DNA from 2 places in the Streptomyces sp. NPDC027663 genome. Region 2 is predicted to be linked to the other one. Evidence: riboswitches for the same ligand, from Rfam matches in the RefSeq annotation. Region 2 holds a riboswitch; the other holds the start of a gene.
The links. A riboswitch is a leader RNA that binds a small molecule or an ion and turns the genes downstream of it on or off. The one in region 2 is predicted to bind cobalamin.

Region 1: it holds a riboswitch for cobalamin, as region 2 does, so the genes downstream of both, metE (5-methyltetrahydropteroyltriglutamate--homocysteine S-methyltransferase) here and ACZ4SF_RS28410 ((2Fe-2S) ferredoxin domain-containing protein) in region 2, are expected to answer to the same signal.

What each region holds. Positions count from the first base shown of each region.
Region 1 is NZ_JBVHSK010000009.1:304,382-311,792, reverse strand. It holds gene ACZ4SF_RS24565 (S41 family peptidase) at 1-1,076, shown strand, start outside; gene metE (5-methyltetrahydropteroyltriglutamate--homocysteine S-methyltransferase) at 1,258-3,567, opposite strand; cobalamin riboswitch at 3,760-3,979, opposite strand; gene ACZ4SF_RS24555 (PucR family transcriptional regulator) at 4,350-5,564, opposite strand; gene ACZ4SF_RS24550 (long-chain-fatty-acid--CoA ligase) at 5,762-7,273, shown strand; partial or broken gene ACZ4SF_RS24545 (MFS transporter) at 7,298-7,411, shown strand, end outside.
Region 2 is NZ_JBVHSK010000013.1:265-7,675, reverse strand. It holds gene ACZ4SF_RS28435 (FUSC family protein) at 1-1,652, opposite strand, end outside; gene ACZ4SF_RS28430 (histidine phosphatase family protein) at 1,925-2,509, shown strand; gene ACZ4SF_RS28425 (hypothetical protein) at 2,525-2,872, opposite strand; gene ACZ4SF_RS28420 (CbtA family protein) at 3,018-3,770, opposite strand; gene ACZ4SF_RS28415 (CbtB domain-containing protein) at 3,792-4,013, opposite strand; gene ACZ4SF_RS28410 ((2Fe-2S) ferredoxin domain-containing protein) at 4,526-4,909, opposite strand; cobalamin riboswitch at 4,965-5,178, opposite strand; gene ACZ4SF_RS28405 (antibiotic biosynthesis monooxygenase family protein) at 5,681-6,019, shown strand; gene ACZ4SF_RS28400 (NAD(P)-dependent oxidoreductase) at 6,016-6,906, shown strand; partial or broken gene ACZ4SF_RS28395 (amidohydrolase family protein) at 6,903-7,411, shown strand, end outside.

The DNA of each region.
Region 1 (7,411 bases), on a different contig from region 2:
CGCCCGATCTGCGCGCGGGCGAGATCGCCACCGACATGCCGGAGGTCTTCCGGGCCAAGGAGGTGCAGACCTCCGCGGGGACGTTCGGCCACCTGCGGATCTTCACCTTCAGCGTGGACGACCTCGAGGGCTACGTCCGGGAACTGCTGAGGCTCCTCAGCCTCCTGCCGGACCGGGGCCTGATCCTGGACGTGCGGGACAACGGCGGCGGCCTCGTCTTCGCCGCCGAGTTCGCCCTGCAGCTCTTCACGCCCGGCCGGATCACCCCCGAGCCGGTGCAGTTCATCAACACGCCGCTCAACCTGCGGGTCTGCCGCAAGCACCAGGGCGACCCACAGGTGGACCTCGGAGCATGGGTGCCGTCGATGGACCAGGCCGTCGAGATCGGAGCCGCGTTCTCCGGTGCCTTCCCGCTCAGCCCCGAGGACGGCGCCAACGCCATCGGCCAGCAGTACTTCGGCCCGGTCGTTCTCGTCACCAACGCCCGCTGCTACTCCGCCACCGACATCTTCGCCGCCGGGTTCCAGGACCACCGGATCGGTCCGGTCCTCGGCACCGATCAGAGCACCGGCGCGGGCGGAGCCAATGTGTGGACGCAGAACTTCCTGGCCGGCCTCATGGCCGGCGACCCGTCCTCGCCGTACGCGCGGCTGCCGAAGAAGGCCGGTATGCGCGTGGCGATCCGCCGCACTCTGCGGGTGGGCGCGAACTCGGGCACCCCGGTCGAAGACCTCGGCGTCACGCCCGACGAACTGCACCGGATGACGCGCGACGACCTGCTCAAGGACAATGCCGACCTGCTGGAGCGGGCAGGTCGGATCCTGGGAGGCCTGGCCCCGCACACCGTGTCCGTCACGGATGTCACCACCCAGAACGGATCCCTCAGGCTCAAGGTGAAGTCGACCAACATCGACCGGCTGGACGTCTATGTCGACCAGCGTCCGCGCGCGTCGGTCGACGTGGCGGACGGCCAGGTCGAGGTGACGGTGCCCGGTGGCGCCGCGGCACGGTCGGCCCGGGTCGAGGGATTCGCGAGCGGCCGTCTCGTGGCCAGCCGGACCGAGCAGTTCCAGTAGGTCACGGCACGACGTCGGCCCCTGGAGGGGGCCGTTCGGCCTCTGGAGGGGGAGGCGGAGACAACGCCCGCCCCGGTCACGGCGACCGGGGCGGGCGAGCCCTGTGTCAGACGTCCTTCTGTGTCGGACTGTGCCGGACGCGTTCTGTCAGGCGTGTTCCGGTGCCAGGCGTGCGCCCGCGCTACAGCTCCGCACGGACCGTGCGAGCCGCTGCGACCAGGTTCTCGAGGGACGCACGGGTCTCGGACCAGCCGCGGGTCTTCAGGCCGCAGTCGGGATTGACCCACAGACGTTCAGCGGGGATCGCCTGCAGACCGGTGCGCAGCAGGCCGGCCACCTCCTCCGGGCTGGGCACACGCGGCGAGTGGATGTCGTGGACACCGGGCCCCGCCTCGCGCGGGTAGCCGTGGCCGGCGAGTTCACGTGCGATCTGCATGTGGGAGCGGGCCGCCTCCAGGCTGATGACATCGGCGTCGAGATCGCCGATGGCCTGGACGATGTCGCCGAACTCGGCGTAGCACATGTGGGTGTGGATCTGGGTGTCCGGCCGGACGCCGCTCGTGGTCAGCCGGAACGCCTCGGTGGCCCACTCCAGATAGGCGGGGCGGTCGGCGGCGCGCAGCGGCAGGGTCTCGCGCAGGGCGGGCTCGTCGACCTGGATCACCGAAGTGCCCGCGGCCTCCAGGTCGCCGACCTCGTCGCGCAGGGCGAGGGCCACCTGGCGGGCGGTCTCGGCGAGCGGCTGGTCGTCACGGACGAAGGACCAGGCGAGCATGGTGACCGGCCCGGTGAGCATGCCCTTGACCGGCCGACCGGTGAGGGACTGGGCGTACGTCGTCCAGCGCACCGTCATCGGCTCCGGGCGGGAGATGTCCCCGGCGAGGATCGGCGGGCGGACGTAACGGGTGCCGTACGACTGGACCCAGCCGTGCTGGGTGGCCAGGTAGCCGGTGAGCTGTTCGGCGAAGTACTGGACCATGTCGTTGCGTTCGGGCTCGCCGTGCACCAGCACGTCCAGCCCGGCCTTCTCCTGGAAGCCGACCACCTCCCGGATCTCGGCCTTGATCCGCTCCTCGTAATCGGCCGGGGTGATCCGGCCCGCACGCAGTCCGGCCCGGGCCGTGCGCAGTTCACCGGTCTGCGGGAAGGAGCCGATGGTCGTGGTCGGCAGCAGCGGCAGTCCGAGGTGTGCGCGCTGGGCGGCCGCGCGTTCGGCGTACGGCTGGGCGCGGCGGGCGTCGGCCGCGGTGACGGCGGCGGTGCGGGCGCGGACGGCCGGGGTGTGGGTGATCGGCGAGCCCGCGCGGGAGGCCAGGTCGGCGCGGTTCGCGGCGAGTTCGGCGGTGATCGCGCCGGTGCCCCGGGCGAGCCCCTTGGCGAGGGTGACGATCTCCCGGGTCTTCTGCTTCGCGAAGGCCAGCCAGCGCAGGATCTGCGGGTCGATGTCATGTTCCGCGGCGGCGTCGAGCGGCACGTGCAGCAGCGAGCAGGAGGCGGCCACGTCCACCCGGTCCGCGAGTCCCAGCAGGGTGCCGAGTGTGGCGAGCGACTCCTCCAGGTCGTCGACCCAGATGTTGCGGCCGTTGACGACACCGGCGACCAGGCGCTTGCCGGGCAGGCCGCCCACGGCGGCGAGGTCGTCGAGCTGGGCTGCCGCCGCCCCGGTGAAGTCCAGGGCGAGCCCCTCGACCGGTGCCTTGGCCAGCACGGGCAGGGCGTCGCCGAGCCGGTCGAAGTAGGAGGCGACCAGCAGCTTGGGCCGGTCGGTGAGGGCGCCGAGCTCGCGGTAGGCGCGGGCGGCGGCGTTCAGTTCGGCCGGGGTGCGGTCCTGGACCAGGGCGGGCTCGTCGAGCTGCACCCACTCGGCGCCGGCCGCGCGCAGGTCGGCGAGGATCTCGGCGTAGACCGGCAGCAGCCGGTCGAGCAGGGTGAGCGGGATGAAGCCGGCGTCCGCGCCGGGGGCGGCCTTGGCGAGCAGCAGGTAGGTGACGGGGCCGACGAGGACCGGGCGTGCGGTCAGGCCCAGGGCGAGGGCCTCCTTCAGCTCCGAGACCTGCTTGTGCGAGTCGGCCGAGAACACCGTGTCCGGGCTCAGTTCCGGCACGAGGTAGTGGTAGTTGGTGTCGAACCACTTCGTCATCTCCAGCGGCGCCACGTCGTCGGTGCCGCGGGCCATGGCGAAGTACCCGTCCAGCGCGTCCGTCTCGACGGCGGCCCGGTGGCGTGCGGGGAGCGCGCCGACCATGACGGTGGTGTCGAGGACGTGGTCGTAGTACGAGAAGTCACCGGTGGGCACCTCGTGGATGCCTGCCTCGGCGAGCTGCCGCCAGGTGGCGCGGCGCAGTTCGGCCGCGGTGGCGCGCAGGGCGTCCGCGCTGACGCGGCCCGCCCAGTAACCCTCGACGGCCTTCTTCAGTTCCCGGTGCCGGCCCTGGCGGGGGTAGCCGTACACGGTCGCCCGTGCTGCCGCAGCTGCGGACTTGCTGGTCACGGAGATCTCCTTCGCGAGATGAATCCCTGAGATCCCGGGGACGGGGCGAGAGCGCGAAGGGGTGACGAACCGGGCGGACACGACCCCGCGCGCCGAGGCACGGTCGTCCGCCTGGTCTGTACTCCCCCCGGACATGGTCCGGAGGTGCCCCCAACCGCCCTCGAGGTCACCGGGATGTCCGCGCACGAGTGGCTCGCACGCGGGCAGTTGGCAGGTCTTCGGACTCGCGGGCGCGTCTCTGTCGTACGAGACTCCTACTGGCCGTCGCTTCCCAGGCCCTCCGTGGGCCCAGTGCGTATGACGGCGGTCGTTCCCGCTCACCGCTGCGGGGCAGTCCCGGATTTCCACCGGGTTCCCTCTTGCGACGCATCCCGCCTGGCGGACGGGGCGAACCAGCTGCACCGGCCAGCCTACGGGTCCCGCCCGAGTTGCGGTGGGTGATGTCCGCCATACGGTAGGTGAGTTGAGACATGCGGCCGGCAGGTGTCGAACAGGCCGGCGGCGGGAAGCGCCGCACGCTTCCCTCCCCTACGCCTGTGAGCGGCTGCCGGATTCCCCTGCCTCGAGCGTTCGTCGGAGCCGTGGGGGAGTGGCGTAGAGGGGGCCCCGAGCTGCATCACTCGCCAGGGGCCGAGGTGTTGGCGCCCGCACGAGGAGCCGAGCTGGTCAACCGGGGTGCCCGTCCGTCCCCCGGCGGGGCCGGGTGGAACCTGAGCCCGAGCTGGAGAACCGGCGTGCGCATCCGTCTCGAAGGGGCCGGGTGGAACCTGAACCCGAGCTGGTCAACCGGCGTGTGTGTCCTCCCCGGGGTGGGGAAGCAACCTGACCGCGCGGAGAGCGGCCACCAGTTCGGCGGTGTCGCCGGGGGCCTGGAGCGAATGGCCGGTCAGGTCCTCCAGGCGGCGGAGACGGTAGCGGACGGTGTTGGGGTGGCAGTGCAGGGCCTGGGCCGTCGCGGTGGCGTTGCCGGCAGCCTCGACCCAGCTCTGGAAGGTGTCGAGCAGTACGGCCCGGGTGTCCGGGCCGAGCGCCAGGACCGGGCCCATGACACTGCGGGCGATGTCGGCGGCGGCTTCCGGCGCGGCGGCCATGACGAGGGTGAGCGGGTCGTCCTGGAAGCGGACGACGTGGGGGGCCGTTCCCGAGGGCGGGCTGTTCAGGGCCAGCCGGGCGTGGCGCAGCGCCTGGCCGGTGCCGTCGAGGGACGCGAAGGCCGGGCTCACCCCCACCCGGGCGGTGGCCAGGCGTCGTAGTACCGCCATCGTCAGGTCGACGGCGTCCGGACGGAGCAGGCAGACGATCCCGATGCGCAGATCGGGCCGCAGCGCCCAGGCCGATGGGATGCCGTGCGCGGTCAGCTGGGCCTCGACGTCACCGAGGGGTTCCTGGCCGAGGGCGGTGGCCTCCGCGGCGACCGCGACGAACGGGCCCTTCCTCGGCAGGCCCAGACTCTGGGCCACCTCCCACTGCGTGCCGCGGTCGGTGATCCGGCCGGTGAGCAGCGCCTCCGTCAGGGCGGAGCGCTCACGCTCCTGGCTACGGACGAGTTCGGCGGCCGCCCTGCGGTAGGCGGAGGTCAGCGCGTCGCTGTACTCGTCGGCGAGCTGCCAGGCGTCGGCCGCAGCCGGCACCAGTACGGACGGATCGACGGCGAGCCGGCCGGCCTCGTCGGCCAGGACCGCCCACACTTCGGCGAACCCGAGCCGGTAGGCGCGCAGGACGTCGGGCAGCGGACCGCCCTGGATCGCGCGCAGCCGTCCGGTCCTGCTGGGCTCGGTGAGGTCGGGTGCGCTGCCCCGGGCGAACTGGGCGAGCATGCTGTCGATGTTGCGCCGCAGCGACGCCCGCAGCTCCTCCTCCGGCACGGTGCCCGAGGGGCCGTAGATGTCGATCTCCTCGCGGATGCGGCGGGCGGCCCGCTCGACCAGCTCGGACAGATGCGGGCGCAGGGACTGTGCAACGGCGGCGATTTCAGGGACGGGCGGTCGACGTGGCACGAGGCCAGCCTAGGTGAGCGCGGTTGTCGCCGACCACAAGTCAGGGCTGTGATGAACGGGGCATCGGCGACGGAGTTTGTCGGCGGGACCAACACATCCGGTGTCATCTTGTCCGCCGGTCCATTGGTCGCGGCTTCTACGACCGCCACTCTGTACCGGGCACTGGGCAATTGACGGGGTTGTCACCTGGAGGACACATGCCGAACATCGCGAAGAACCTGTCGGAGACGGCACTGCTTCACCCCCGTCGTCCCGCCCTCCGGTTCGGCGCCGGAGTGATGACGTACGCGGAGCTGGACGCGGCAGCCTCCCGCGTCGCCGGAATGCTCCGGGCGGAGGGGCTGGCGGCCGGTGACCGGGTGGGCGTCATGCTGCCGAACGTTCCGGCGTTCGTCGCGCTCTACTACGGCATCCTGCGCGCCGGCGGAGTCGTCGTCCCGATGAACCCGCTGCTCAAGGCCCGCGAGATCGAGCACTGTCTGGTCGACTCGGGTGCGAGCCGCCTGTTCGTGCACGAGGCCGGCGCGGAGGAGGCGGCGAAGGGCGCCGGTGTGACGGGAGCACTGGTGACTCCGGTCGACCCGGTGCTGACACAGGTGGACGAGCAGGCGCCGGCCGGTGCGACGGCGCCGCGCGGTGACGGCGATCTCGCCGTGATCCTCTACACCTCCGGTACGACCGGCAAACCGAAGGGCGCCGCGCTGACCCACGGCAACCTCGGCCGGAACACCGAGGTCGTGTCGGAGCGGGTGATCCAGGTCGGGCCCGAGGACGTGGTGATGGGCTGTCTGCCGCTCTTTCACGCCTTCGGCCAGACCTGCGGCATGAACGCGGCGGTCCGCAAGGGCGCCTGCCTGGTGCTGGTGCCCCGCTTCGAGCCGGCCGGAGTGCTGGCCCTGCTGGACGAGTTGGGCGTGACGGTCTTCGAGGGCGTGCCCACCATGTACAACGCGCTGCTGCACCAGGCTCCGGCCGGCACCGGCACCGGCACCGGCCCCGGCCCCGGCCCCGAAGCGGGCAGCCTGCGGGTCTGCGTCTCCGGTGGAGCCGCCCTGCCGACGGAGGTGCTGCACGCCTTCGAGAAGCGCTTCGGCTGCGCGGTGGCCGAGGGATACGGGCTGTCGGAGACCTCCCCGGTGGTCACCTTCAACCACCTCGACAGGCCCCGCAAGCCCGGCTCGATCGGCACCCCGGTCCACGGTGTGGAGGTACGCCTCGTCGACGGCGACGGAAAGGACGTCCCGGCCGGCGAGGTCGGGGAGATCGCCGTCCGCGGCCACAACGTCATGACCGGCTACTGGAACCGGCCCGACGCGACGGCCGAGGCGATCCGGGACGGCTGGTTCCACACCGGAGACCTGGCCCGCCAGGACGACGAGGGCTACCTCTTCGTCGTGGACCGCAAGAAGGACATGATCATCCGGGGTGGCTACAACGTCTACCCGCGGGAGATCGAGGAGGTCCTCTACGAGCACCCGGACGTCGTGGAGGCGGCCGTGATCGGCGTCCCGCACGACTCCCTCGGCGAGGAGGTCGCCGCGGCCGTCGTCCTCGTCCCGGAGGCCCGGACCTCGACCGAGGAACTGCGCTCCTACGTCAAGGAACGCGTCGCCCCCTACAAGTACCCGCGCACGGTCTGGCTCCTGGCCGCCCTGCCGAAGGGGCCCACCGGGAAGATCCTGAAGAGGGAGATCCAGGCTCCGCGCTGATGCCGCCGGCCGTGACCGGGGTGCGCCTACGGCGCCGCCACCGTCATCGGCAACAACGTCGTCGGCCGCTTCGCCGACGGGCACACCGTCCCGGTGCTCGCCATCGGTCTGGTGCTCAACACCGTCTTCCTGACCGGC
Region 2 (7,411 bases):
TAGCGCAGTTCGTCATGGGCACCGCGGGGCCAGGCCAGCACACCGAAGACGGCGCCGATCGCACTGCCGATCAGCACGTCGAGCATCCGGACCTCGGCCAGCCGCCAGGTCGGCGGCGCCAGCTGGGCGAAGACCAGGGCCACGAGGACGGTGAAGAGGCCCTGGGCCCAGCCGACGCCCCGCACGGGACCCACCGTGAAGGCGAACAGCATCCACAGCGGGAGCATGACGGCGTAGACGACGGTGTGCGGACCGACGCCGATCAGTATGCCGGCGGTCACCAGGGCCCCGGCCAGTGTGCCCGCGAGTGCCACGCGGATGGTGCTCCACGTCTGGTCCACGGTGGTACGGACGAGGGTGAGCGTCGCCAGCATGGCCCAGAACCCGTGGGGCAGGGTGTCCACCCCGGCCACCAGCCGGACCGCCGTCAGGGCCAGCGCGATACGCACCGCGTTCTGGAAGAACACCGACCGCCGCCCGGCATGGCCGCGCAGCCGGTGCCACCACAGGACCGGAGCCGGGACCGTCGCGTACCAGAAGCGGCCGGGCGCCGTCTCCATCGAGGTGTGCCGGCCCCGTACCGCCAGATCGGCCGCCGTGGCCATGGCCAGCGCCGCGTCGGCGATCTCCAGCACGGCGGCGTGACGGCGCAGCACGGCGGGCGCCAGACCGGCGACGGGACCGGACCCGTCGGGCGGGTGGCCGACGACCGCCCCCTCCGGACCGCGGCCGACGCCGGCCCCGGCGGACGCGTGACCGGCGCTCGCCTCGGCTGCCGGGTGGCCGGCGTCCGTCCCGGCGGGAGGAGCGCCCTCGGAGCGGTCGGACAGGTGTGCGCGGGCCGCGACCAGGTCCGCGTACTCCGCCGTGGGGGGTGGCCCGGCCCGCAGGCAGGCCGCGGTCGCCGCCGCCAGTCGCGCCACGGCGTCCAGTACGGCGGTCACCTCGCGGTCCGGCTCCTCCCCCGGCGTGGCGGGCAGCTGCACCAGCCGGCTGAGCAGGGTTCGGGTGGTGAGGCCGGTGTGGGTGAGTGCCCGATCGCGCACCCCGGGCCCCGCCGGCCGCTCGGCCTCCGGCTGGTTGCGGTCACGCAGCGCCTGGCTCGCCCGGTGCTCCGCCTGGATGTCCGCGGCGGTCAGGGCGTAGGGGGGTGCGGCCAGCAGCCGCGCGCACCGTTGCGCGGTCAGCGCGCCGCGGGCCGCCCGTTCCCGGTACGTCGGCGGGCGGGGCTCGGGGAAGAGGAGCGCCTCCGCGGCGATCAGCAGGACCGCCCCGGTGGTCGTGCCGATCAGCCGCTCGGCGAGCGAGCCGGGATCGTACGGCGGGAACGACGGCAGGATGTAGAGCAGTTGCAGCCCCGGCGCCGCCCCTGCCGGGCGCGGTCCGCCCACGGCGGAGAAGGCCAGCGCGAAGCCGATCACCAGCATGCCGGTCACCGCGCTCCAGGTCCGTACGGACAGGTAGGTGCCGACGGTCACGAGCAGCCAGCACACCGGCAGCAGGCGCAGGATCAGCGCGGAGCGCTGCGGGCCGGTGCCGGGGATCCTGGACAGGCCGCCCAGTGCGATCGCGGTGAACAGCGCGTAGGTCGCCGCCACGGGGAGGCCGAAGCCGTAGCGGAAGAGGTAGAAGCCGGTTGCGGCAGCGAGCATCACGCGCAGGGCGCGACGAGCGGAGGCGGCGTAGGCCGCCGGCAGCCGGCTCACTAGGACACCCCACACCCCTCCAGAATCACCCACCGCCTGGCCCCCGGCACCTTCCCCGGGCACCGCGGGCCGGCCCCCAGCTGCGCTCCCGCCTTCGCTGACCTGCGAATCTGCGGGAACCGCGAGGTCTGCGGATGCTATGTTCGCCGCCGAGGCCGACGGGACGAGGGGACGTACTCATGGCCCGGCGACCACCGGAAACTTCTCCGAGGAGCCACGTGACCAGCCGAGTCGTCTTCGTCTCGCCCGCGACGAGCCCGTCACTGCGGCAGGCCCGCTTCTACGGCGGTGACTCGATCGACGCCATCGGCGCGGCCCGCGCCCGCTCGGCGGCCGGTTCGCTGCCGACCGCTGCCCGGGCGGCCGCTTCCCCGAGCGCGCGCTGCCGGGAGACGGCGGCGGCGCTCGGCCTCGACGCCGTGGAGACGGCCGACTTGAGAGCTCTGGATGTGGGCCGGTGGCGGGGCCGCACCTTGGAGGACGTGGGAGCCGCGGAACCGGAGGCGGTGGGCCGGTGGCTCACCGATCCCGGCTGGGCGGCACACGGCGGGGAGTCGGTCCAGCACGTGTGCGAGCGGGTCGGGCGCTGGCTGGACGGCATGCGGGACCGGGACGGCCGTACGCTCGCCGTGGTCGAGCCGGAGGTCGTACGGGCCGCGGTCGTCCAGGTGCTGGACCTGCCCGCTGCCGCCTTCTGGCGGCTCGACGTACCCCCGCTGACGGCAACGGAACTCAGCGGACGGGCCGGGCGGTGGAATCTGCGCCTCGGACAGCCCTTGGCCGGGCCGGGCACCAGCCCCTGAGTGCGGTCCCCGCCGTCAGGCGGCCCCGTGCCGGTGCCGGTGCAGCAGGGCCGCGACGGCGCAGCGCAGGCAGTCGGTGCCTGCGTCGGCCTCTGCCGCTCGGTGCGCGGGGCAGGACGCCGGGCATGGGGACGGCACCGTGGTGTTCCGTTCACCGCAGTCCGCCGGGGCCTCGACCAGGGTCTGCAACTCCTCCAGGAGCCGTTCGGTCCGCTTCGCCTGCTGGGCGAGCACGCGCACCCGGGCGCTCTGGCCGCCTATCTGCCGTCGGCTGGCGACGAGTTGCTCGTACTCCTGGACGGTGAGGGCGACCGCCTCGCGCCCACCGAGGGTGATGCGGCGCGGCTGGGGGTGTCTGGCCACTCGGTTCCTCCGCTCCTCGCCGGGGTGGATCGCGTCGGATCAGCCGGGTCCTGTGCCATGGCGGTGATCCCGTGCGCATCGGTGTCCGGGGAACGCCAGAGGGCCCCCGGATGGTTCCGAGGGGCCCTCTGTTGTCCGGAAGGAATCAGCGCGCGGCCGGAACCGTCTGCCCGGACGCGGCCGTCGCCGGCTTGGGGTTCAGCAGACGCTCGGCCAACTCACCGAAGGCGAGCCCGAATCCGGTCCACAGCACGGCCTGGATGGCCAGCGCGGACAGGCGGAACCGCCACAGCAGGGCGGCCGGGAAGTCCTTCGGCACCTCGTTGATGACCGGCAGGAACTCGTACGCCAGCCCGACCACGACGACGAACGCCGCCACCGCCACCACGGTCGCCCACCACGTGCCCAGAGCAGGCGCCAGGCGCTTGCCCAGGATGGTCGCGGCGACCGCCAGCAGCACACTGAGCACCATCATCAGGAAGTACAGGGTGGTCCGCTTGCCGATGGTGTCCGGGTCGCCCACCGACGGCGGGTTGGCCGGGTACTTCATGAACGGCACCACATAGACGGCCAGCAGCGCGCTGCCCGACAGCAGCAGTGCTGTGGCCCGCGGGCCGAAACGGCCGACACGGCCCAGGGCGAAGCAGAACGCGAGCGCGGCGATACCGCCGAAGGCGACCCCGTAGACGAGGACACCGGTGGCGAGGCCGGCCGTGGACTGCACGGAGCGGGAGACGACTTCCATCTCGTGCTCGTGTGAGTGGGCGTCCTCGAAGCTGATCGCCTTGTCGACGCTCGGCTCACCGAGGAAGTAGGCCACGATCAGGGCGAGCACACCGGCGGCGAGGCCGGCGAGCATGCCCCGCACGAGAAGGTTTCTTACCGTTGCGGAGTTCATGAGCGTACGGAGTCCCTCGCGTCAGTGGCAGGGGAAGCCGAGCAGGTGCCGGCCGTCGTGCACCCATTCGTGCACGTCCGTGCCGCTGAACACCGAGGTGGCGCCCTGCTCGGCGCCGACGAAGTACAGCAGGACCAGCATCAGGATGCCGAAGAAGACCGCCCAGGGAGCTATCGCCTTCAGCGGCAGCGTCGCGGGAACGGCGGGGTTGGTGGCTGTCGGCTGGGCGACGGTCTGCGCCATGGCAGAACCTCCTCTGGGAGTTCGCGTCCCATCTCGGTGGTGCACAGGACGACGGCCACGGGTCTGACTCACGAGCACCTTCCGGAGCCCGCATACAGTGGCGCGACCGTGCCGGATTCCCACCGGCTTCCGTCTCGCCGTCGTCGATATCGCACAGACCGTACCGCGTGACACGCGCACGGCCAAGACCGCACCCATCAGGCGTGATCTTCCTCTCCCGCGGGGCAGAGGGGCCCGGGGCGCGTGGGTCACCGGTGGCGGAACTTTGCCGGGTGCATGCCGAGTTCACTGCCGCACGAGCGAGGTCGCCGGGCCGGACCTGCCGGCTCACCGTGCGGCCTCACCCCCACCACGGTCGTAGGAACCCTTACGGCCACGGCGTAGGAACCCACACGTCCACGGCCCAAGCCACCACACGGCCCCCACACGTCCGCAGCCCAAGCCACCACACATACACGGCCCAAGCCCCCCACATGTACAGGGCCTTACCGCCCGCGCACGTCCACGGCCCGTCAGGAACCGACACGACGCCGCGGTGGCGTGAAGGCGTACAGGTCGAGGATGTCCGGCAGGGGAGCCACGCCCGGGCCGCCGGCATGCACCCAGGTGACGATGTCCTCGGTCGCGTCGGCATCGTTGACGAGCCCCAGCCAGACCGGCCGCGCACCGGCGGCCCGGCCCGCGGCGGACGGCTGTACGACGATGACGTTTGCCTGATCGCACACGTCGAGACACTCGGAGACGCGCACCGGCACCTCCGCCCGCAGGCGCGCGGTCTGCGCCGCGTGATCGACACCGGTCACCTTGGGACTGCCGCAGCAGCAGTCCCGGCACACGACGACCCGGCACGGCGCCGAACCACTCCGTACCACAGCCCCGTTCGCTGCCTCGTCCACCGACTTCTCGGGCACGCCGCGCCACTCCCCTCCCGGGGAGATCCGCCCCGGTGTTCCGTGAGGAGGCGACCGCGTGAGTCTCCTGGCTCCCGGGTCATCGCTTCGCCCCGCCTTCCCGCCCCGGGCCCCGGGGCGGTGGCATGCCGGAACTCGCTCACCGGTCACAGTGGCGGGACCGCGCCGGATTCACACCGGCTTCCTCGGACCGCCGTCGCCTTATGTCGCCGATCATCATTCCATCACCGGCGACGAGAAACCATGCCACGGTCCGTCACCACCGGGTCCGGCAGGCCGGCCCTCCCCCCACCACACCTCCCATGGCAGCACTACGGCCGACCGCGCCGCCACGGCTGACGCCGGGAAAGCCCGAACCCCGCACCACGGCCGACCGCGCCGTCACGGCTGACGCCGGGAAACCCCGACCCGTCACGCACTACGGCCGACCGCGCCGTCGATCCGTGCTTCGAGTTCCCGCGCGCCGCGGTCCGGTGGCTCCCCACCTGAAGCCAGGCCCGGCTCCGGCGTCCTGGTCCTCGCGCCCGGTGCCGGACCGCTCGGCCCGACCGCCGCCCGCCGGGCCGGTAAACCTCGCGGCCGGTGACTTCGCCCGTTTCCCCCGGCAAAACCGCCCGCCACTCACCCGAATTGTCTAATGACGGAACGTGAACCCCTTGTGCCGACTGGCTTGTCCCCCATTCGGAGTTGCAGCCGTACGGGGGACATGAGTCCGTGGGATGCGTGTCCTGCCGGATCTCATCATCAGGAGGAGACATGGGCATGAACCATGAAGGCCGACCGGCCGACAAGCTGAGCGTCGTTTTCGCGGTCCGTGTGATCGAGGGCGGCGAGCAGGGGTTCCTGGACCTGTACGAGCACCTCAGGAAGTCCGTGGCGAGCAGCCCCGGTCACATCGTCGAGCGGCTCGGTGAACCCGCCGACGACTCCCGTCAGTGGGTCATCACCAGCGAGTGGGAGTCCGCCGAGCAGTTCTTCGCCTGGCAGCAGAGCGAGGAGCACCGCGAGCTGGTGGCGCCGCTGCGCGAGTGGGTCGACCAGCGGCAGTCGCTGCGGTTCCGGGTGATCAAGGAGACCAAGGGGGTGGCGTCATGACGCCACACACCACCAACGGCCCGGTCGCCGTGCTCGGGCTCGGCGCAATGGGTGCCGGCCTGGCCGGTCGCCTCCTCGACCAGGGAATCAAGGTCCGGGTCTGGAACCGTACCGCGGAGCGGATCGCGCCGCTTGCCGAGGCGGGCGCCCACGCCGCCGCACATCCCGCCGACGCCGTCGCGGGTACGAGCGCCGCCATCTGTGTCGTCGCCGACGGCGAAGCCCTCGGCGACGTGCTCCGCGGCCCGGACGGCGTGCTGGCCAAGGGCCCCTACCCGGGCGTCCTCATCTGCGCCAGCACCGTCTCCCCCGACGAGGTCGTCCAGATCGCGGGGGACGTCCCCTCGGTCCTGGACGTCGGCATGCTCGGCAACCGGGACCACGCCCGCGACGGTGAACTGCGGTTGTTCGCCGGCGGCGAGGAGAAGGCGTTCCACGCCGTCCGCCCTGTGCTGCAGTTGCTGGCCAAGGAGGTCGTCCATCTGGGCGCACTCGGTTCCGGCATGCGGATGAAGCTGCTCCTCAACCTGCTGATGGGCATCGAGGTGCAGGCGCTGGCCGAGGCCAGTGAGCTGGCGGCGGCCTGCGGCCTCGACCGTCAGCTGGTCCTGAAGACGATCGCGGGCAGCGGTTTCGCCTCGCCGGTCATGGCGTTCAAGTCGAGGCGCATAGCCGCCGGCCGCTTCGAGGAGCCGGACTTCCGGCTGCGGCTGATGGCGAAAGACCTCATGCTCGCTACCAAGCAGGCAGCAGCAGTCGGCCTGAGTCTGCCGCTGGCGTCCGCCGCGGCGGAGACCCACGTCCGCGCCACCGAGCGAGGACTGGGCGACCAGGACTGTGCCGCGGTCGTCCGCGCACTCGCACCGAAACCGGAAACCGACACGTGATCATCGACATTCACGGGCACCTGTCCCCACCGGAGGCGGCCAAGCGCTTCCCCATGCCCCCGAGCCTCACCGACGTCGACGGCATGCTCGCCGCTCGCGCCGAGGCCGGAATCGACCTCACCATCATCGGCAGCCCCGTCGGGGCCGGCGCGATGGCGCGGGTTCCGGGCGTCGACAACTACGCGCAACCACGCGACCGGCTGCGCGGCTTCCACGCCTGGATGGCAGGCCTGATCCGCAGGTTCCCGGACCAGTTGCGCGGCTACGTGTACGCCAACCCGTTCGGGGACGACGATCACCTCGAAGGAGTGCGGGAGACCCTCGCGGACCCCGCCTTCGTCGGCCTGATCACGACGTCCAGCGTTCACGGGGAGCTGCTCGGCTCGCAGCGGGCCGACTCCTTCTTCGCGCTGGCCGCGGAGGCGGGGGTGCCGGTCCTGGTGCACGCGCCGGCCGAACCGGTCGGCACGGAACGGGTCGACGAGATCGGCTTCGTCGAGCAGAT